DNA from 3 places in the Chryseolinea sp. T2 genome. Region 3 is predicted to be linked to each of the others. Evidence: riboswitches for the same ligand, from Rfam matches in the RefSeq annotation. Region 3 holds a riboswitch; each other region holds the start of a gene.
The links. A riboswitch is a leader RNA that binds a small molecule or an ion and turns the genes downstream of it on or off. The one in region 3 is predicted to bind S-adenosylmethionine.
Positions count from the first base shown of each region.

Region 1: linked by a shared signal. The riboswitch ahead of WBG78_RS03460 (trans-sulfuration enzyme family protein) and the one ahead of WBG78_RS11305 (hypothetical protein) in region 3 are both predicted to bind S-adenosylmethionine.
Region 2: linked by a shared signal. The riboswitch ahead of WBG78_RS30770 (homocysteine S-methyltransferase family protein) and the one ahead of WBG78_RS11305 (hypothetical protein) in region 3 are both predicted to bind S-adenosylmethionine.

Region 1 covers NZ_JBBCAU010000001.1:817,002-822,769, reverse strand. Annotated here, with positions in the region: gene WBG78_RS03470 (transporter) at 1-653, opposite strand, end outside; gene WBG78_RS03465 (LytR/AlgR family response regulator transcription factor) at 751-1,494, opposite strand; gene WBG78_RS03460 (trans-sulfuration enzyme family protein) at 1,888-3,078, opposite strand; SAM riboswitch class I at 3,219-3,322, opposite strand; gene WBG78_RS03455 (gliding motility-associated C-terminal domain-containing protein) at 3,448-5,768, opposite strand, start outside.
Region 2 covers NZ_JBBCAU010000002.1:918,051-923,818, reverse strand. Annotated here, with positions in the region: gene metH (methionine synthase) at 1-1,832, opposite strand, end outside; gene WBG78_RS30770 (homocysteine S-methyltransferase family protein) at 1,853-2,857, opposite strand; SAM riboswitch class I at 2,907-3,020, opposite strand; gene WBG78_RS08620 (Ppx/GppA phosphatase family protein) at 3,080-3,973, shown strand; gene WBG78_RS08615 (PorP/SprF family type IX secretion system membrane protein) at 4,409-5,725, shown strand; gene WBG78_RS08610 (FG-GAP-like repeat-containing protein) at 5,768-5,768, shown strand, end outside.
Region 3 covers NZ_JBBCAU010000003.1:365,160-370,927, forward strand. Annotated here, with positions in the region: gene WBG78_RS11295 (DUF1684 domain-containing protein) at 1-570, shown strand, start outside; gene WBG78_RS11300 (alpha/beta fold hydrolase) at 586-1,329, opposite strand; gene WBG78_RS11305 (hypothetical protein) at 1,332-1,841, opposite strand; SAM riboswitch class I at 1,965-2,066, opposite strand; gene WBG78_RS11310 (family 2A encapsulin nanocompartment cargo protein cysteine desulfurase) at 2,162-4,309, opposite strand; gene WBG78_RS11315 (family 2A encapsulin nanocompartment shell protein) at 4,293-5,213, opposite strand; gene WBG78_RS11320 (sterol desaturase family protein) at 5,374-5,768, opposite strand, start outside.

The DNA of each region.
Region 1 (5,768 bases), on a different contig from region 3:
ACGAGCCAGATAGCGCTCATACCAACGTTTGCTGTCGACATGTTCTTTTCGTACAGTAATACGGGCTGACCGTCGCTGGTGATCGTGTAGTGATCCGCCTTAGTCATCAGGGTGTATCCGGCGTTATAGTGCGTTGTGATTTTGGGGCCAAGACGTTTGGTTACTGCCAGATTAAACTGACCACCCCAGCTGCCGCTGCCAAGCCCATAGCGTGAATTGCCGGTGGGCACAATGAGGCTGAAGCGCGGAATAACAAGTGCCCAATCATACTTGCCCAGCAAAAGAGGACGGTAGTTGATGAATATGTCACCCAGACCATTAGTGATGTAAGAATGCGTGAGGTCCGTGATGTTAGTTGGTTTCTTCAGCGATGCGTACGAAACGCCGAAGCTCAATTGATGTTTCTCGTTCTTTAGAGGGATCTCCTGTGTGTAGTTGTAGGCGAAGTTTCCGTCATTGAACACAAAATTCGAGATGTGCTGAATGATTCCTGCCTCCTGATTGAAAGCCTCTTCAATAAACATCGAGTTATCTTCAATGGATGGCTGACCATAATACAGGTAGCTTCCCCTCTTGGGAATTGTGTCTGCTTCCTGTGCTGATGCGCTGAGGGTGACTACTGCTGCAGTCAATGCGAGTATCAGTGTTTTCATATTGCGATTTTTCCTTACCCAAATTTGCCAACGGGATGGCCGGCAAGGAATCGCAACTGATTAACCGGGCGGTTAAATTGATTAGGTGGGACCTTTGTTAATGTCCGAATCGTTCGAGGAATGCTTCCTTTCTTCGTTTGGACACATCAAGTGTGGCATCGTTATTCATCACAACATAGCCTCCATCACCACGAACGTATTTCTTTATTGCGTTGAGATTGATAACAAATGAATTGTGTATACGGAAGAAATCATGTTCCGAAAGAAGTTCTTCATATTCTTTCAGCGTGCGGCTTACGACATACTTCTTTCCATCGTTGAGAAAGATCTGCGTGTAGTTACTGGAAGCTTCACAATAAAGGATGGTTTCAATATTTACGAATACCAGTCCGTCAGCAATGGGAATTGCAATCTTATGCGCATTGCCATTTTTCGATTTCAGATTTTGAAATAGCTGTTCGAGACGGCCAGCCATATCGTTGTTTGACTTCTTCTCGACTTTCGTCAGAGCGCGCTTCAGCTCTTCGATGTCAATAGGTTTCAGAAGATAATCTATAGCTGAGAATCTGAAGGCTTTGATTGCGTATTCTGAATACGCGGTAATGAAGATCACGTCGAAGTCTACGTGATCGACTCGTGTAAGGAGATCGAATCCCGTCTCACGCTGCATTTGAATATCCAGGAAGACCACATCGGGTCTGTGCGATCGGATGGCGACTAAAGCTTCATCCACTGTCTGGCAGAGTGCCAGCACTTCCACATTCTGGCAAAAGTCCTGGAGAAGGATCTTGAGGTTCTCCAGATTCTTTGCCTCGTCATCGACAAGTATACAACGAATCATACAATCGGTTGCGCCAACTTGTATCCGATTTTTCAGTACACTTCGGCGCCAGGGGTTTTTCGATGTGCAACCAAACAAAATTTTAAGGTTTTATTAAGGTAGAAACATGAAGGACCTTACCTCGTCAATTTTTTCCACGGGTCAATACTTAATCGCATTAGATTCAGCGTCACGTACGCGCACACGGGCTCGAAAACGAATGTGTATGGTGTCCTGCACCTTCATGGCTCTCTTCGCACACGATTATAACACGGGAAAAATTTTACCTTTTGAACGAAAACGCATGCTGACTGTCGATCGTGACTTGAATCGGAGCGCGGTTCGCTCCGATTAATGTAATTTCATGCAAACGTTTCGAAAAAGTGACGATGTTACAAAACATGGTCCTGGTGTTTACGCTCCAATAGATACTTCATGCTTCGTGTTGTTATGAGTTTGGAGAGTCAATTCGTTCAAGGCCCGCGAAAGATCATCAATGAGATCATCAGCATCTTCGAGACCAACCGATAGCCTGATGAGTCCACCCGATATACCGAAGTCAGCATGACGGGAAACAGGTATCGAAGCATGAGTCATTGTTGTTGGGTGTGCGATCAGGCTCTTGATGCCGCCGAGACTTTCAGCCAGTTTAAAGATCTTCGTTGACGAGACAACCTTAGATGCGGAATCAATGTCGTCTCTCTTCAAACGGAATGAAACCACGCCGCCAAAGTACCGCTGTTGAGCTTTTGCAAGTTCATAGTGTTCATGGGAGGGTAATCCTGGATAATACACCTCAGCTACCTCGGGACATGATGATAACCATCTTGCAACAGCAAGTGCATTTTCTGAATGTTGTCTTACGCGGAGATCAAGGGTTTCGAATCCGCGAATGAGCAGCCAGCTTTCGAATGGACTTAATACTCCACCTGATGCATTCTGAATAAACAGAATGTCTTTGCCAATCTGCTCGTCTTTCGTGACTACGAGGCCTGATATTACGTCACTGTGTCCGCCGATATACTTCGTTGCGCTATGCACAACTATGTCGGCACCAAGTAATAAAGGTTTTTGAGAAACAGGCGAAGCAAACGTGTTGTCGATGGCAAGAAGAATGCGATGTTCCTTTGTAACCTTTGCCAATGCAGAGATGTTGATGATGCGGAGCAAGGGATTGGTGGGAGTTTCGGCCCATAGTAATTTCGTTTTGTGCGTGATAGCTTTTCTTACTGCAGCAGTATCATGCAGGTCGACGAATGTTGTTGAGATGCCAGCCCGATGAGCGAGCGTTGTGAGCAACCGATAGGTTCCTCCATAAATATCGTTACCTGCTATTACGTGGTCGCCAGCACTAAGCAGTCGAAGTACTGCGTCGATAGCGGCCATGCCACTGGCAAAGGCCGCGCCTGTGGATCCGTGTTCAGCTTTTGCAACGACCTCTTCGAGTACTTGTCGTGTTGGGTTGCCGGAACGTGTGTAGTCAAAGCCTTTGTGGTGACCAGGAAGGTCGTGTACGAAAGTTGTGGTTTGATAAATGGGAACTGATACTGCGCCTGTGAGTTGGTCAACCGGAATGCTTTGAAGGATTTTAGTTTGCTCTTTCATGATTGTAATTGGTTAAGTTTTGCGTTTTGTGCGTCAACTAAAACCTTACCATGAAGCAGCCGGAGGAGCAATAAAAAAGCTCTTCCGACAAGTCAGAAGAGCTTTGATGATATCTGAGATCTGATCAATCGCTAATTCATAACTTATCTTCCCCTGTTTCCAGGGCTGGAATTGGCACCATTCTTCTGAGAAGCGGTTGCCAAGACATCATAGGGCCATATCCCTCCGTCTTTCGTGATAAGATTCTAAAGAACGACAATGCAAAGGACAACAAGCTGGTTCAGAAATGCAAGCATCAGATGTATATTTTTATTTAAAGCGATAAAAAGGGCCGTCCGACCACAAGCCATACCGTTGTGAGGTCAAAAATCACCTGATCAAATGGACCCAACCTTTCAGCATTTGAGTGTTGTTAGCGGGATCCACGGAATCGAAAGTCACCTCGGCAACATAGTAATACACACCAGATGATAGGTCTTGTCGATTGGAATCCTTTCCATTCCAGTCTATATAAATGGACTGGCTATCGTTACCAACGCGGGCATATTGGGTGTAAACTTCCTGCCCCCAACGATTGTACACTGTGAAGTTCACCGTCTGTACAAAGCGTGCGCATTTCAATCTCAGCTCTGCCGGGATACAATCGCCTTCACCACAATCGAAGCCACGAATACTGTATGCGCTGAATTCATCATTAACATTGTCGCTATTGGGAGTAAATACATTCGGCAACTCATAATAAGGACAATTGTCAATGCACAGCTCATCACTTTGTTCCCCGATGTTTCCGGATACATCGACCGCAGCGATCTTATAACATCGCGCGAACGATAACAGGTGATTGTCTATGAAGAAAGTATCTCTGACATTTTCGGCAATGAGTGAGAACTCTCCTCCTTTTATTGAAGAGGCGTAAACATTATAGGCACGAATGTCGCGCCGGCATGGCGCCTCCCCGGGCGCGTTCCACATGATCACATTGCTGAACGATTCTTTATCACAGTATTTAGTGTAGTAGTCCTGGCAGTCGACAAAGTCAAGCGTATTGCGGATTGGGGGCAAGGGTTTGCAGGGAGGAATGGTATCCCCAGGCTGAGCGCAGATGATCTGTGAGAAATTGTTGAGCGGCTGAGGGATCTTTGGATTCCCATAGCCACCCCGTGTCATGATGCGATAACAATAAGTTTCATTTTCGACCAATGGCGTCTTGTTCCATTGTCCTTCATCCAGGTATATAAATCCCGACGTATTCGCATCGACGCTGTCTATTAATATCAGATCTGCTTCCGTTGCTCCCTCCGGACCGCGGTAGATCAGATGTTTGTTTGGTGTAGTGTTGATCTTGTTCGACCAGGGCACTGTTGCGCTCCAGCTCAGAGAAATGCGTTGATAGGAAGCATTTGCATCATTGCGCACAGCCGAGGCAACGGCAGATGTGCCAATAAATGTTCCGTCCGATGCGTAGGCCTTAATGCTATAGTTGTACACGACCTCAGTAGTATTGAGATTGTTATCGACGAACGTTGTATTGGTGAAATTGCCGGGAGGCGAAACATTAACTGCATCTTCGCCCCGTGTGAATCCAATTGAGCGAAAGATCTCATAATGATAAGGAGGCGGAAACTGAACAGTGTTTGCATCGAACGGACTTATCCATCTGACACTGATCTGGCCATTTGAAATATCGGTGTGATCAACAGAAACATTGGTGATGACAGGAACGTCGGCGAGAATGGGGCCGACGCACGTATCCTTCGATACATAACTCTCGCCTCCGCGTGGCGAAGGAAAAACAGCAACCAGGCGATAACAATAGCGCGCACCCGGCGCGAGTCCGAGGTTATTGTTGTTGTCGATGAATTCAGTGATGGGTACAGATAACGGTCCCGAGGGATGCAACACAACAGTGCCGATGAGATCATATCCCAGGGCTGGCATTCCCGTCTGACAATTGTCGGGTTCGAAAGGAGCACCATCAATCTTTCTCCACACCTGCATGGTTTCAGCCTGTGTACACCAATAGTTGTCCCATTTAAGAGTAGCCTGTCGTTGCGACAGGTTGAGGGAGGCTTCTGTCCAGTCCGGCGCCGGGGCAACAACAGTGATGAACCATGTTTTGAACGTAACAAGATGAGGACCGTTCTTCGGCTTGTCGGTTATCTTGAATACGACCTGATAAGCCTGTTCCCGCACGTGAGCGCAGTCCGTTTGCCAGTGAAAAATTGTAGTTGCCGGTGAGGGGCGGAAGTCGTCTACTTTTGGAACCGGACTATAGGTTGCCGGCGACATAGACACCGGATAATTAAAGATCTCCGAGAACGCTTCTATCTTCACGGCATCATTATCCGGATCGATGCCAAGGATTGTTTCATCCAACACTGTTCCGGCAACAACGCAAGTGTCTTTTGGTATCATAAGGTCAGGCCGTTTGTTTGAGCAGTCATCGACAATGATCTGCATGTCGCGCCGGACATAACCCATCTTATACAACACGCCATTCTTTCGCCGCCACTCTGTAATATGAAATGCAATGTTGTATTCTCCTATGGCGCCGGGTGCATCCCAGGTGAGTGTTCCATCGAGCGGGTTGATAATAAACCTCGGTCTGCCTGACCCAGCTTCATTGGCGGTCTCATAGTTAGTATAAAACTTAGGATCTGCTGGTGATTTGTAATTTACAACCGTAGTGT
Region 2 (5,768 bases), on a different contig from region 3:
TTTCTGATTTCATCGAGAGGGAAATTAAGCAACTGTTTTACGCCGAGAAACGATGGTTTGGTGATATCTGCCTTCGCCCAATCTATAGCCACCCGATTACGGCGCGCTTCGGGCAGCGGGACATAATGCTTCTGTTCCTTGCGCCCCTCGTAGTCTGCGCGAAGCTTTGCATACTCGTCCTTAAAACGTTGCTTGATCGTACCTGCAGTTGAGGGATTTACAAACTCGCTGGCGACCGGTACGCTTCTTGACGCGTCCAGTACGTGCACAACGGGACCGTCATACGCAGGATCGATCTTAACCGCCGTATGAATACGCGACGTCGTTGCCCCGCCGATGAGTAGTGGTAGCGACATCTTCTCACGTTGCATTTCTTTTGCCATGTGCACCATCTCATCAAGCGATGGCGTGATCAGTCCGCTCAGGCCAATCATGTCTACATTTTCACGGCGTGCCGCTTCAATGATCTTCTCCGGCGGAACCATCACTCCCAGGTCAACAACGTTGTAGTTGTTACAGGCAAGCACCACACCAACTATGTTCTTTCCGATATCATGGACGTCGCCCTTCACCGTTGCCATCAGAATTTTGGCTGCGGGCTTATCGCTTCCTCCGGTCAGCTTCTTTTCCTCTTCCAAATATGGTGTCAGATAAGCCACGGACCGCTTCATTACGCGAGCGCTCTTTACAACCTGTGGAAGGAACATCTTTCCCGAACCGAACAGATCACCAACGACGTTCATGCCGGCCATCAACGGCCCTTCAATAACATACAGAGGGCGGCCATATTTAACCCGGGCTTCTTCCGTATCCTGATCAATAAAGTCGACAACTCCCTTTACCAGTGCGTGGGTGATTCGCTCTTCAACCGTTCCCTGACGCCACGCCTCGTCTATTTCCTTTTTCTTAGAAGTACCTTTTACAGTCTCCGCGTATTCCAGCAGCCGTTCCGTTGCGTCATCTCTCCGGTTAAGTAGTACATCCTCGACGCGTTCCATCAATGGCTTCTCCACTTCATCGTAAACTTCAAGCATCGTAGGATTAACAATGCCCATGTCCATCCCCGCTTTGATCGCATGATAGAGGAAGGCCGCATGCATGGCTTCACGAACTTTCTGATTACCTCTGAAGCTGAACGAAACGTTGCTCACTCCGCCGCTTACATGCGCATGAGGAAGGTTCTCCCTTATCCATTTGGCTGCATTAAAGAAATCCAAAGCATAATTCCTGTGCTCTTCAATACCGGTGGCAACCGGAAAAATATTAGGATCAAATATGATATCCTGCGGAGGAAAGCCCAGTTCATTAACGAGGATATCATATGCGCGTTTGCATATACTGATACGACGATCATAGGTGTCTGCCTGACCAGCCTCATCGAATGCCATAACGACGACGGCTGCTCCGTATCTCCTTACAAGCTTAGCCTGACGCTTAAAATCCTCCACCCCGCTCTTCATGCTGATGGAGTTAACAATGCCTTTTCCCTGCAGGCATTTGAGACCTGACTCAATAACGTTCCATTTTGAGGAGTCGATCATTACCGGAATGCGGGCAATCTCCGGCTCGGAAGCCATCAGGTTAAGGAACTTAACCATTGCCGCTTCCGAATCGATCATTCCTTCGTCCATATTGACGTCAATAACCTGGGCGCCACCGCGCACCTGATCAAGTGCCACAGCCAATGCTTCATCAAACTTATCTTCTTTGATAAGCTTCAGAAACTTCGCAGAGCCTGTGACGTTGGTTCGTTCGCCAATGTTTATGAAGTTAGACTGCTGCGTGATCTCGATCGCTTCAAGTCCGGAGAGATAGAACGTATTTGGATTCATATGAAAACAGGTGACCTACATCAGGCAGTAACTTCTGCCGTGACCTTACGGGGTTTATATTTTGATGCGAGTTGGGCAATTACTCTGATGTGATCTGGTGTTGTGCCGCAGCATCCCCCCAGCATGTTGACAAGACCTTCCTTCAGAAACTCTTCGATCTGACGTCCCATCTGCTCGGGTGTCTCGTCGTATTGTCCGAACTCATTCGGCAATCCGGCGTTGGGGTATGCGCTCACGAAGAAGGGAGCTTTATCACTAAGCACCTGCAGATAAGGACGTAGCAACGAAGCACCAAGGGCACAGTTCAATCCGATGCTCAGCAATGGTGCATGTGATACCGAAATAAGAAACGCTTCTGTCGTTTGTCCGGAAAGAGTTCGTCCGCTGGCATCAGTGATTGTTCCCGAAACCATAACAGGAATTTGCTTGCCTGTTTCTTCGAAGAGTTCCTGAATGGCAAACAGCGCGGCCTTCACATTGAGCGTATCGATAATTGTTTCGAGCAGCAGCAAGTCAACGCCGCCGTCCATGAGTGCCCGCGCCTGCAACTTGAATGCAGCAGCGAGCTCATCGAAGGTGATTGCCCTGAAGCCCGGATTGTTTACATCAGGAGAAATTGATGCTGTCTTGTTTGTAGGGCCCATGGCGCCTGCAACGAAACGCGGTTTGTGTGGTTCACGTGCTGTAAACTCGTCAGCTACCTCCCGGGCTATGCGCGCCGATTGGAAGTTTAAATCGTAAACCGCATCCTGCAGGTGATAATCTGCCTGCGCGATCGTTGTGCCACTGAATGTATTGGTCTCTGCAATGTCAGCACCTGCCTCGAAGTATTCACGATGAATGCCCTTAATGATGTCGGGACGTGTAATAGACAGCACATCATTGTTCCCCTTCAGCACATGCTTATGATCTTTAAAGCGTTCGCCTCTGAAATCTTCCTCAGTGAGTGTATGACGCTGAATCATGGTACCCATGGCGCCATCAATAATCAAAATGCGTTCCTGTAGAATGTCCTGGATCTTCATGGTAGCTCCCGTTAGATATTCTATCCAGAGAGCCCTCAGTGCGATGGGTTACTTATCTTTTCTCCTTTCGGAGAAGGGATTTAGCACAACATTCCGGTTTCGATTTCGGAATAGGATGCTAAGACGTCAAAGGGCCCAATCCCTCGGTCTTTCTGGATAAGTGTGGCAAAGTACGTTAATAACTATATAAAATAAAAGTTCAATAGTTAAATTTGAACGTTCATGAAACTAGCCGCAGTCGACATTGGTTCCAATGCCATTCGCTTTCAGGTTTCGACCGTATTAGACTCAGCTGGCAAAGGCACACTGAAGAAACTTGAATACATTCGTTTCCCTTTGCGTCTTGGTCATGACGTTTTCTCTACCGGCCGCATCAGCGACAAGAGCATCGCTAAGTTCATTAAACTGATGCGTGCATTTAAACTCCTCCTGGAGTTGTATGAAGTTACCGACTACATGTTCTGTGCAACTTCGGCTATGCGCGAGTCCGATAACGGTGCCGATGTGGTTAAGCGCGTGTACGAAGAATTGGGATTAACCATAGATGTAATTGATGGCAATCGCGAAGCGGAACTGATCAATAAAGCAATTGCATCATACCTCGTTGACAAAACCTATCTTCATATCGATGTCGGGGGCGGTAGCACCGAACTCAATCTCTACGTCCAGGGTAAGAAGACAAAAACGCGTTCATTCAAAATTGGTTCTGTTCGTGTTCTTGAAAACACCGATTCACCCGTTATCTGGGAAAACATGCAGTCGTGGGTAGTGGAATCATTGAAGTCTAAACCAGGGCGCGTTACTGCAGTAGGAACGGGCGGCAACATCTCCAAGATATTTGAGCTCGCAAAACAACGTCCCGGCAAAACGATTACCCTGCGGAAGATCAAATCAGTTCAGTCGCTTATTGAAAGTCATTCCATTGACGACCGCATTTACAAGTTACAGATGAACCCCGATCGCGCTGATGTTATCGTTCCGGCAGGCAAGATCTATGTTAAGGTTATGGAGTGGGCGAAGGCATCGAGCATGCTTGTGCCCGAGGTGGGACTTAAAGACGGTATGATGTTATACCTCTATGAACTGAACACCAGACAGACGAAACTGTTTAGCTAGATTGAATTCACCAGGACGAAAGATCTGACGCGCGACCAGAATTGAGTAGCCTGGACAACTACTTACCGGCTATTTTGCCGCTACCAAAAACGACCTGAGACGAGGGCGGCAATAAGTGTCATAAGTGCCTTTATAGATCCACCCCGATCTCGTCAATCGGCATGTTGCGAAACGATGTTTTTGGATCATCTGCACCGTGTTCGCTCGTCATTCCCCAGCCTTAAACAGCAGTTTATTTTTCAAAACCTTACACCCGTCGGGTTACCCTGTGAACCCCACCCGTAATAACTACCAAACACTGTATATTCGTAAGTTTAGCTAAATAACCTATAAGTACAGACCGCCGTTTTGCGGCGATCTGGTTTTTTGGTCGGCGCGGGGTGTTACAAGCGAATTGATGACTGACTTACCCCCTGCCAACAATATTGGACCTGGATGCGCTATTTTTTTAACTCGCTGATTGTCATTCTTATCTGGCTTTGCTGTGCGCCGGCAGTTGCCCAGAACTTTCCTGTTTACAATAGTTTCTATCTCAATCCGTATCTGTACAATCCAGCGGAGGCATTAACCGATTACACCCAGATTTACCTGCTTCGTCGGCAACAGTGGATGAACGTTGAAGGCGCACCCGTGATGTCAACACTGACTTTCAACACACTGATGAACAACTCTAGGGCAGGCTTTGGAGGTAAGGTTTCCTCTTACAACCGCGGTGTTCTGAGCACAACTGATTTCACCGCATCCTATGCCTACGGCGTTCCCCTGGGACAACGCAACTGGTTGTTCATGGGTCTGTCGTTTGGAGCTATATCCAATTCAATCGACATGACCAGGGTAACGGATCCGAATGATCCCGCACTGGCTAATGCCGGTGCCAACAACATGCAGCCAGCGGGAAGTTTTGGAATGCTTTACCGATCGGGCAGCGGCCTTAACATCGGCATCTCACTTCCTCAGTTGTTTCCTCCTGTGTTTAACAGCCCGGGAAGCTTTACGAGCACAACGGTGTCGCCATCCGACCAGGTATTTGTCACGGTTTACTACAAGAAAAAAATGGACAGCCGCATCGTTACAAAAACGAAAGGTGGCGTGAAACGAAAGGTGAAAACGGCAGAAGCTGTGGCGCCTCTCGAAATGTATTTCAACTACAAGTATTCAAAATATGGCAACAGCCAGTTTGAACTATTGGGCAAACTCAACCTCGGCCAGAACTTCTGGCTCGGCGCATCCTACAGATTGCCTTATGGATTTACGGGCAACGTTGGATTTAACATCAATCGTTTTGTACTCGCGTATTCGTATGAGCCGGGTAATCAACCTGTGGATGCATTCTCACAGGGAAGTCATGAGGTAGTACTGGGTCTGCGACTTGGACAGCAGAAGAAGTTCAAGCGTGCAGCGCCTGTATTGCGTTCAACAATTACGAAGACGACAGAGAAACACACAGCACGCTTCCAGGAAACGGCGGCCGATCCTAATGCTATCAACCAGCAGAATACCAAGGCGGAGAAGAAGTTCTACGTCGTGATCAAAGTCTTCAATGACTTTACTGCGGCCGATGTCTACAAGCGGAAGCTGACTGGCGAAAAATACAATGCAGAAGTGTTCTACAATCCCCAGGACAAGAAGTATTACGTACACGTTCTGGAGACCCTGAAAGCGACCGAGGCGTATGAGGAAGTCAAGAACTTAAAGCGATTTACCAAGTTAACCGGAGCCAGAGTGCTTATAGTCACGACGACGAGCAAATAACGGCGGTTACATTTAAGTGGCATGAGGGAATCAAATACAATCA
Region 3 (5,768 bases):
GAAGTCGTCTTCAATTCGGACTCTACCAGGCAGCCACTTATGGAGAATGATCGTGCGGCATGGACAGTCATTCGTCGCGATGGAAAATTCGGCGTCCGCGTACGGGATTTAACCATGAAAGGTCTTAATTCGTTTCATGGCGTCGAACGATTTCAGATCAATCCTGCCTATCGGATCGAAGCCAAATTCCAACCCTCAGTGGGCAATACGATCGATATCACGAATGTCATAGGGCAGACAACGGCGCAGGCGTCGCCGGGTACGTTATCTTTTAAGTGGCAGGACGAGGAATATCGTCTTGATGTTCTGGAAGGCGGAAAGTCAGAATATTTTATCATCATAGCTGACGAAACGAGCGGCAGGGAAACTTACGCCGGAGGACGATATCTATACGTCAGTCATGAAGATCCAAACGGCAACATTGTACTCGACTTTAACAAAGCCTACAATCCACCTTGTGTCTTTACGCCCTACGCAACGTGCCCCCTGCCGCCTCGTCAAAACGTTCTGCCATTCAGCATTTATGCCGGCGAAAAGAACTACAATCACGAGCTAAATGCTGCTGAGTAAACACGCAGCACTTTTTTATTGACCATGTTCCAGAAACGCTAATACGTGGCGCGCATATTCATCGGGTCTCTCGACCATCGGCAAATGTCCGCATTCGTCAATGAACCTGACTGTTCCGTTTGGTAGCAAGTCATGAAACTGCAGCGCAACCTCCGGCGTAGTGATCTTATCTTGCAAGCCCCACACCAAAAGAATAGGTATCTTAAGTGTACGAAGAAAGCTTCTTACATCAGTTTCCTGTGATGATTGCGCAAAGTACTTCACATGAAGTCCATTGCTGGCCGTGTTCATCGTCTGATAGATGCTGTTCACCAGGTGAAACGAAGCGAATTTGTTTTCGTAGAATACTTGTTGGATTTGATTCCGGATTGCGGAATAGTCCAAACTATAGTCTAAGTTCTCGGAAATACCTGAGCTTCCCGACAACACGATGTGATCTACGTTTTCGGGATATAAATCTGCATAGCACAATGCAACTTGTCCACCAAGATCAGTACCTACCAACGTAACATTGCTAAGCTGATGCCATTCAATAAATTCATGCAACGCAGAAACCAGATTTTCAACGTTTGTTCTAAAGATAGATTCACCAAAGAAAGGCAACCGCGGCACCACGACGCGATATTTGTACTGTAGCGACTGAATAGCCGGGCGCCACATTGCAAGATTTCCAAATAGTCCGTGAAGCAATATCACAACAGGACCAGAACCTACATCCATGTAGGCCTGCGTGTAAAGAGGTTCCCGATATGTACTCATGGTCAGAACGGCCTACTCAACGTATATCCATCTCCACCGGTGTAGACCTTAGCAAGCTTTTCACGATACTCACGTTCAAAGGATATCATTCCCTTAAGATGAGTTCTGAACGAAAACTCCTGATTGATCCATGTCGTCACCTTCCCTAAGAACCTTATAAGCTCCGCCTGATTCACCTTCGATATGGTAGCATCAAAAGTTCTCTCCTCTTTATTGTAGGCAAAGACAAACTCTGGAAGGCGATGGAACTCAAGTAGTCCCTTGATGAGTACGAAATCCCGTTGGTGCAAGTTGCGAACTTCAAAAACTACTTTCAATCTGTCTCCATATTGCAGCTGCGATACGGAATTGAAATATGTACCTTCAAAGAATGTTGAATCAATCTCTGCCTTAGCCGAAACTTGAAGTTCTCTTAGCTCTTCCTTTACGGAATGAATTGTAAGAGGTGTCGATTGATTAGCATATATATTCAAGGCGTGGCCCGTAGTCCACGCAATTGCTGACTTTGTCATGTTGATAAGAAATTAAGATTGTTGTTAATGTGTGTGCGCTCCTGGCGCTAATTGAATTTTGCAGCTGCTAACAACAACAACACTTGATTACTCTGAGGGAATTTTCGTAGTTCATTTTGTAAGTATTTATATCTCCTTTGAGAAAGGCAGAATGATGCACCTTGCCCTTCGGCAGGTTGCACTGGGATCAGCGAGTCTGCTCTCTACCCCAAATCTTTATAAATCCTTACAAAGCTAATTCTTTTATCTACCAAATCAATAGGCATTAGGAGTATTTTTTCTGAGAATTGATCAAGCCCTTATACACTCCTAAAAATCAACTATTTACGCCTCACTGGTCGCTGATGTCGGAGCTTCAGCAGGGTCCTGACAAGAAGGTCAACGTCGCTGCAGGTGTTATAAAATGCAAGTGAAGGACGTACAGTCGTTTCCTGACCGAAACGTCGAAGTATGGGCTGTGCACAATGATGACCGGCCCTCACAGCAATACCTTCCTCGTTTAAAGCCTTTCCAACTTCATCCGTGCGATAGCCTTCAAACACAAACGACAGCACACTTGCCTTCTCGTTCGCCGTACCAATCATTTTTAATCCGGGCACATCCCTCATCAAAATCGTTGCATACTGCAGAAGATATGTTTCATACTGATGAATTGCTTCCATGCCAAGTCTTGTCACATAATCAATGGCGGCGCCGAGCCCGACAGCGTCTGCGATATTTCCTGTTCCGGCTTCGAATCGCGAAGGAGCTGGCTGAAATTTTGTGTCTTCAAAAGTAACGTCAGCGATCATATTTCCTCCACCCTGCCAAGGCTGCGTTTCGTTGAGAAGTGCTTCTTTACCATATACAACACCGATGCCGGTTGGGCCAAACACTTTGTGTCCGGAAAATACAAACCAGTCACAACCCAGGGCCTGCACGTCGACGGGCATATGCGAAACAGATTGAGCTCCATCAACAAGGACGCGGGCGCCCGCAGCGTGGCCCATATCAACAATTTGCTTTGCAGGAGTAACAGTTCCCAATGCATTGGACACTTGAGTGAAAGCAATCAGTTTTGTTTTCGGCCCGAGAAGCCTGGCGTATTCGTCTAACAAGACCTGCCCTGAGTCATCAACAGGAATGACGCGAATCTTTAATCCTTTTCGCCACGCCAGCTGTTGCCACGGAACGATGTTGGCATGATGTTCCAGATGACTTACAACAATTTCATCACCCTGTTGGAGAAATTGATCGCCCCAGCTTTTGGCAACAAGATTAATCGCCTCTGTAGCTCCGCGTACAAATATGATCTCATTGGGCGATGCTGCATGAAGAAATTGCTGGACCTTTTTACGCGCTTCTTCGTATGCGTCAGTTGCACGCGCTGCTAACGCGTGGGCTGCACGGTGAATGTTCGAGTTCTCGTGCGCATAGAAGTAGCTGATCCTGTCAATTACCTGCCTGGGCTTTTGCGTGGTCGCGGCATTATCAAGCCAAACAATAGGTTTTCCATTTACACGCTCCTGCAAGATTGGAAAGTCTTTCTTTACCAGGTTGGCGTCGAACGGCGGGGGAACCAATCCCGCACGGTCTTTTGCTCCGAGGTAAGTACCGCTCAAATTTCCCTGGCCGTAACTTAAGCCGGGAAAAGAATTCATAAAATAAAAAGCAGGCTCAGTCAAACCATCGGATGGGCTATGCGGGAAGGAACCATGCGAAGGAGAATTAAACATCCTGCTGACATGTTCCTGCAGCTCACCTTCAAGCGAAACATTTGAAAAAGGAATATCAGAATTATTAAGACCGACCGGTGCTGACGAATACGTAGTGGCCGCTGTTGGACTTATCCCAAGTCCAGGCATTGAAGGCGGAACTATTGGAGGCACCTGGAACGGAAAGCTCTCAAAACCGGCTTGTCCCTGACGAGAATTCTCTGGAGGAAATCCCCAGTTTTGATTTTGAAATGAATAGGAAGAGTCTTCTGAAATTCCACGTCCTGCCAATGAGCCGGGAACAACTCCAGGTGTACCTAAATGGGGATCCACATGACTGGTCTGCGGATCGTTTATGTTAAAGTTCTTGCCGTGCTCAGTCACTGAAGGCGATACACCGCTTCCGGCAACCGAACCCGGGACTACACCGTGAGTAGTTGTTTTGGTATCAGGAAGGGTTTGAGGCAACGCAGCCCCAAACTTGTTGGCCTGAGTTGCTTCAGGCGATATGCCGCTCCCGGCTACTGACGACGGCACGGGTTGTTTATCACCAAAGTGTGGGTCGTGCAGGCTTGTTTGTGGCTGCCGCACATTCACTCCATTTCTTTCAGCAGGCTGATAAGTATCCGGCGATGCATTGGGGCTTGCCGGGATAGCCGCAGCACGCTCGGAAGACGCGGTATCAGTTGCATTTTGTTCCTGCCACAATGAATTCAGCATGGCCTGCAACGCCCTCTCATCCGGCACGCCAATATCGCTAGTATTTGTACTCATAGAAATTGCCTGTGTCTACATCATCAAGGACTGCAATCGCGTCATCCACTAGCACAGCCAATGAACAATAAAGCGATACGAGATAAGAGGCAATAGCCTTATCGTTGATGCCCATGAAACGAACAGACAATCCGGGCGACTGTTCACCGGGCAGTCCAGGCTGATAAAGTCCGACAACACCCTGGCGGCTTTCTCCAGTTCGAAGCAGGAGGATCTTAGACTTACCATTCTCTATATTCACCTTGTCACAGGGGATTAATGGAATTCCACGCCACGTTATAAACTGAGAACCGAACAAGGAAATTGTTGGAGGTGGCACGCCGCGACGAGTACATTCCCTTCCGAACGCCGCGATAGTGATAGGATGCAGCAGGAAAAAAGCAGGCTCTTTCCACACTTTTGTTAATAGCTCATCCAGATCGTCTGGTGTTGGCGGCCCTTTTCTTGTTTTGATTCTTTGAGAAGGAGCAACGCTATGCAGTAATCCATACTCCTTATTATTAATCAATTCACTTTCCTGTCTCTCCTTAACCGTTTCAATAGTCAGGCGCAGCTGCTCGCTGATTTGATTATAGGGCTTACTGTAAAGATCCGACACGCGAGTATGCACATCCAACACCGTGTTGACGGCACTGAGATTATACTCGCGGGGATTCTCGATGTAGTCCACAAATGTCTGAGGCAGTTGCCGTTCATCTCTGCCAGAACAATCTACTGTTACCTGACTGGCATCCTTGACCTTGTTTACGCGGTATACACCCGACTCCACTGGAATCCAGCTCATCAACCGGGTGAGCCACCTCGGGGTGATCGTGGACATTTGAGGTACTGTGCGTGTGGCTATAGCCAATTGCCGCGCTGCTACATCGCCAAGCGCGGTTTGATTCCTGTTTTCGTCTGCCATGATAATATTCTTTAAGGGGCTTTATACTCTTTGCTCGGTGGCTTAAGATAGTAAATTGTGCAGTGTACCGCGATATTAATTTATCTTCAATTGGTCTTTGTTTGTTCCTGGCAGACCAATCAAAACAGTCGCCAAAATTCCCAGGCGATCATAGGTAGCTTCACTCAGTCCTTTCGTACAACAGTCGCAAGTACTGTTTCCTCCATTCGAATGCCTCAGCACTAACTGCGATCAACATCAGAAGCGATGCCTGAAATGGCACATTACCTACAAAAGCCGATAAGGAAGCTGCCAGAAGAATTAAGCGGGAGAACTCAATGTAGTAGATCCATCGACGCTGTTGTAACAGTGCACCGCAATTCACAAGGGTTATTAAAATAAGCAGAACAATAATTGTTCTGTCCACCAGTGAATAAAAGTCAAAGAACAAAGTGAAGAAAAACAAAACACAAATAGCGAGAAACAGCTGCGCATTTACGTATCTGGCAACCCGCAATGGTACGGGTGCTGCCTCGAACGGAGGAACAAATTTCCTTTCCAGCATCGGCCTTATAC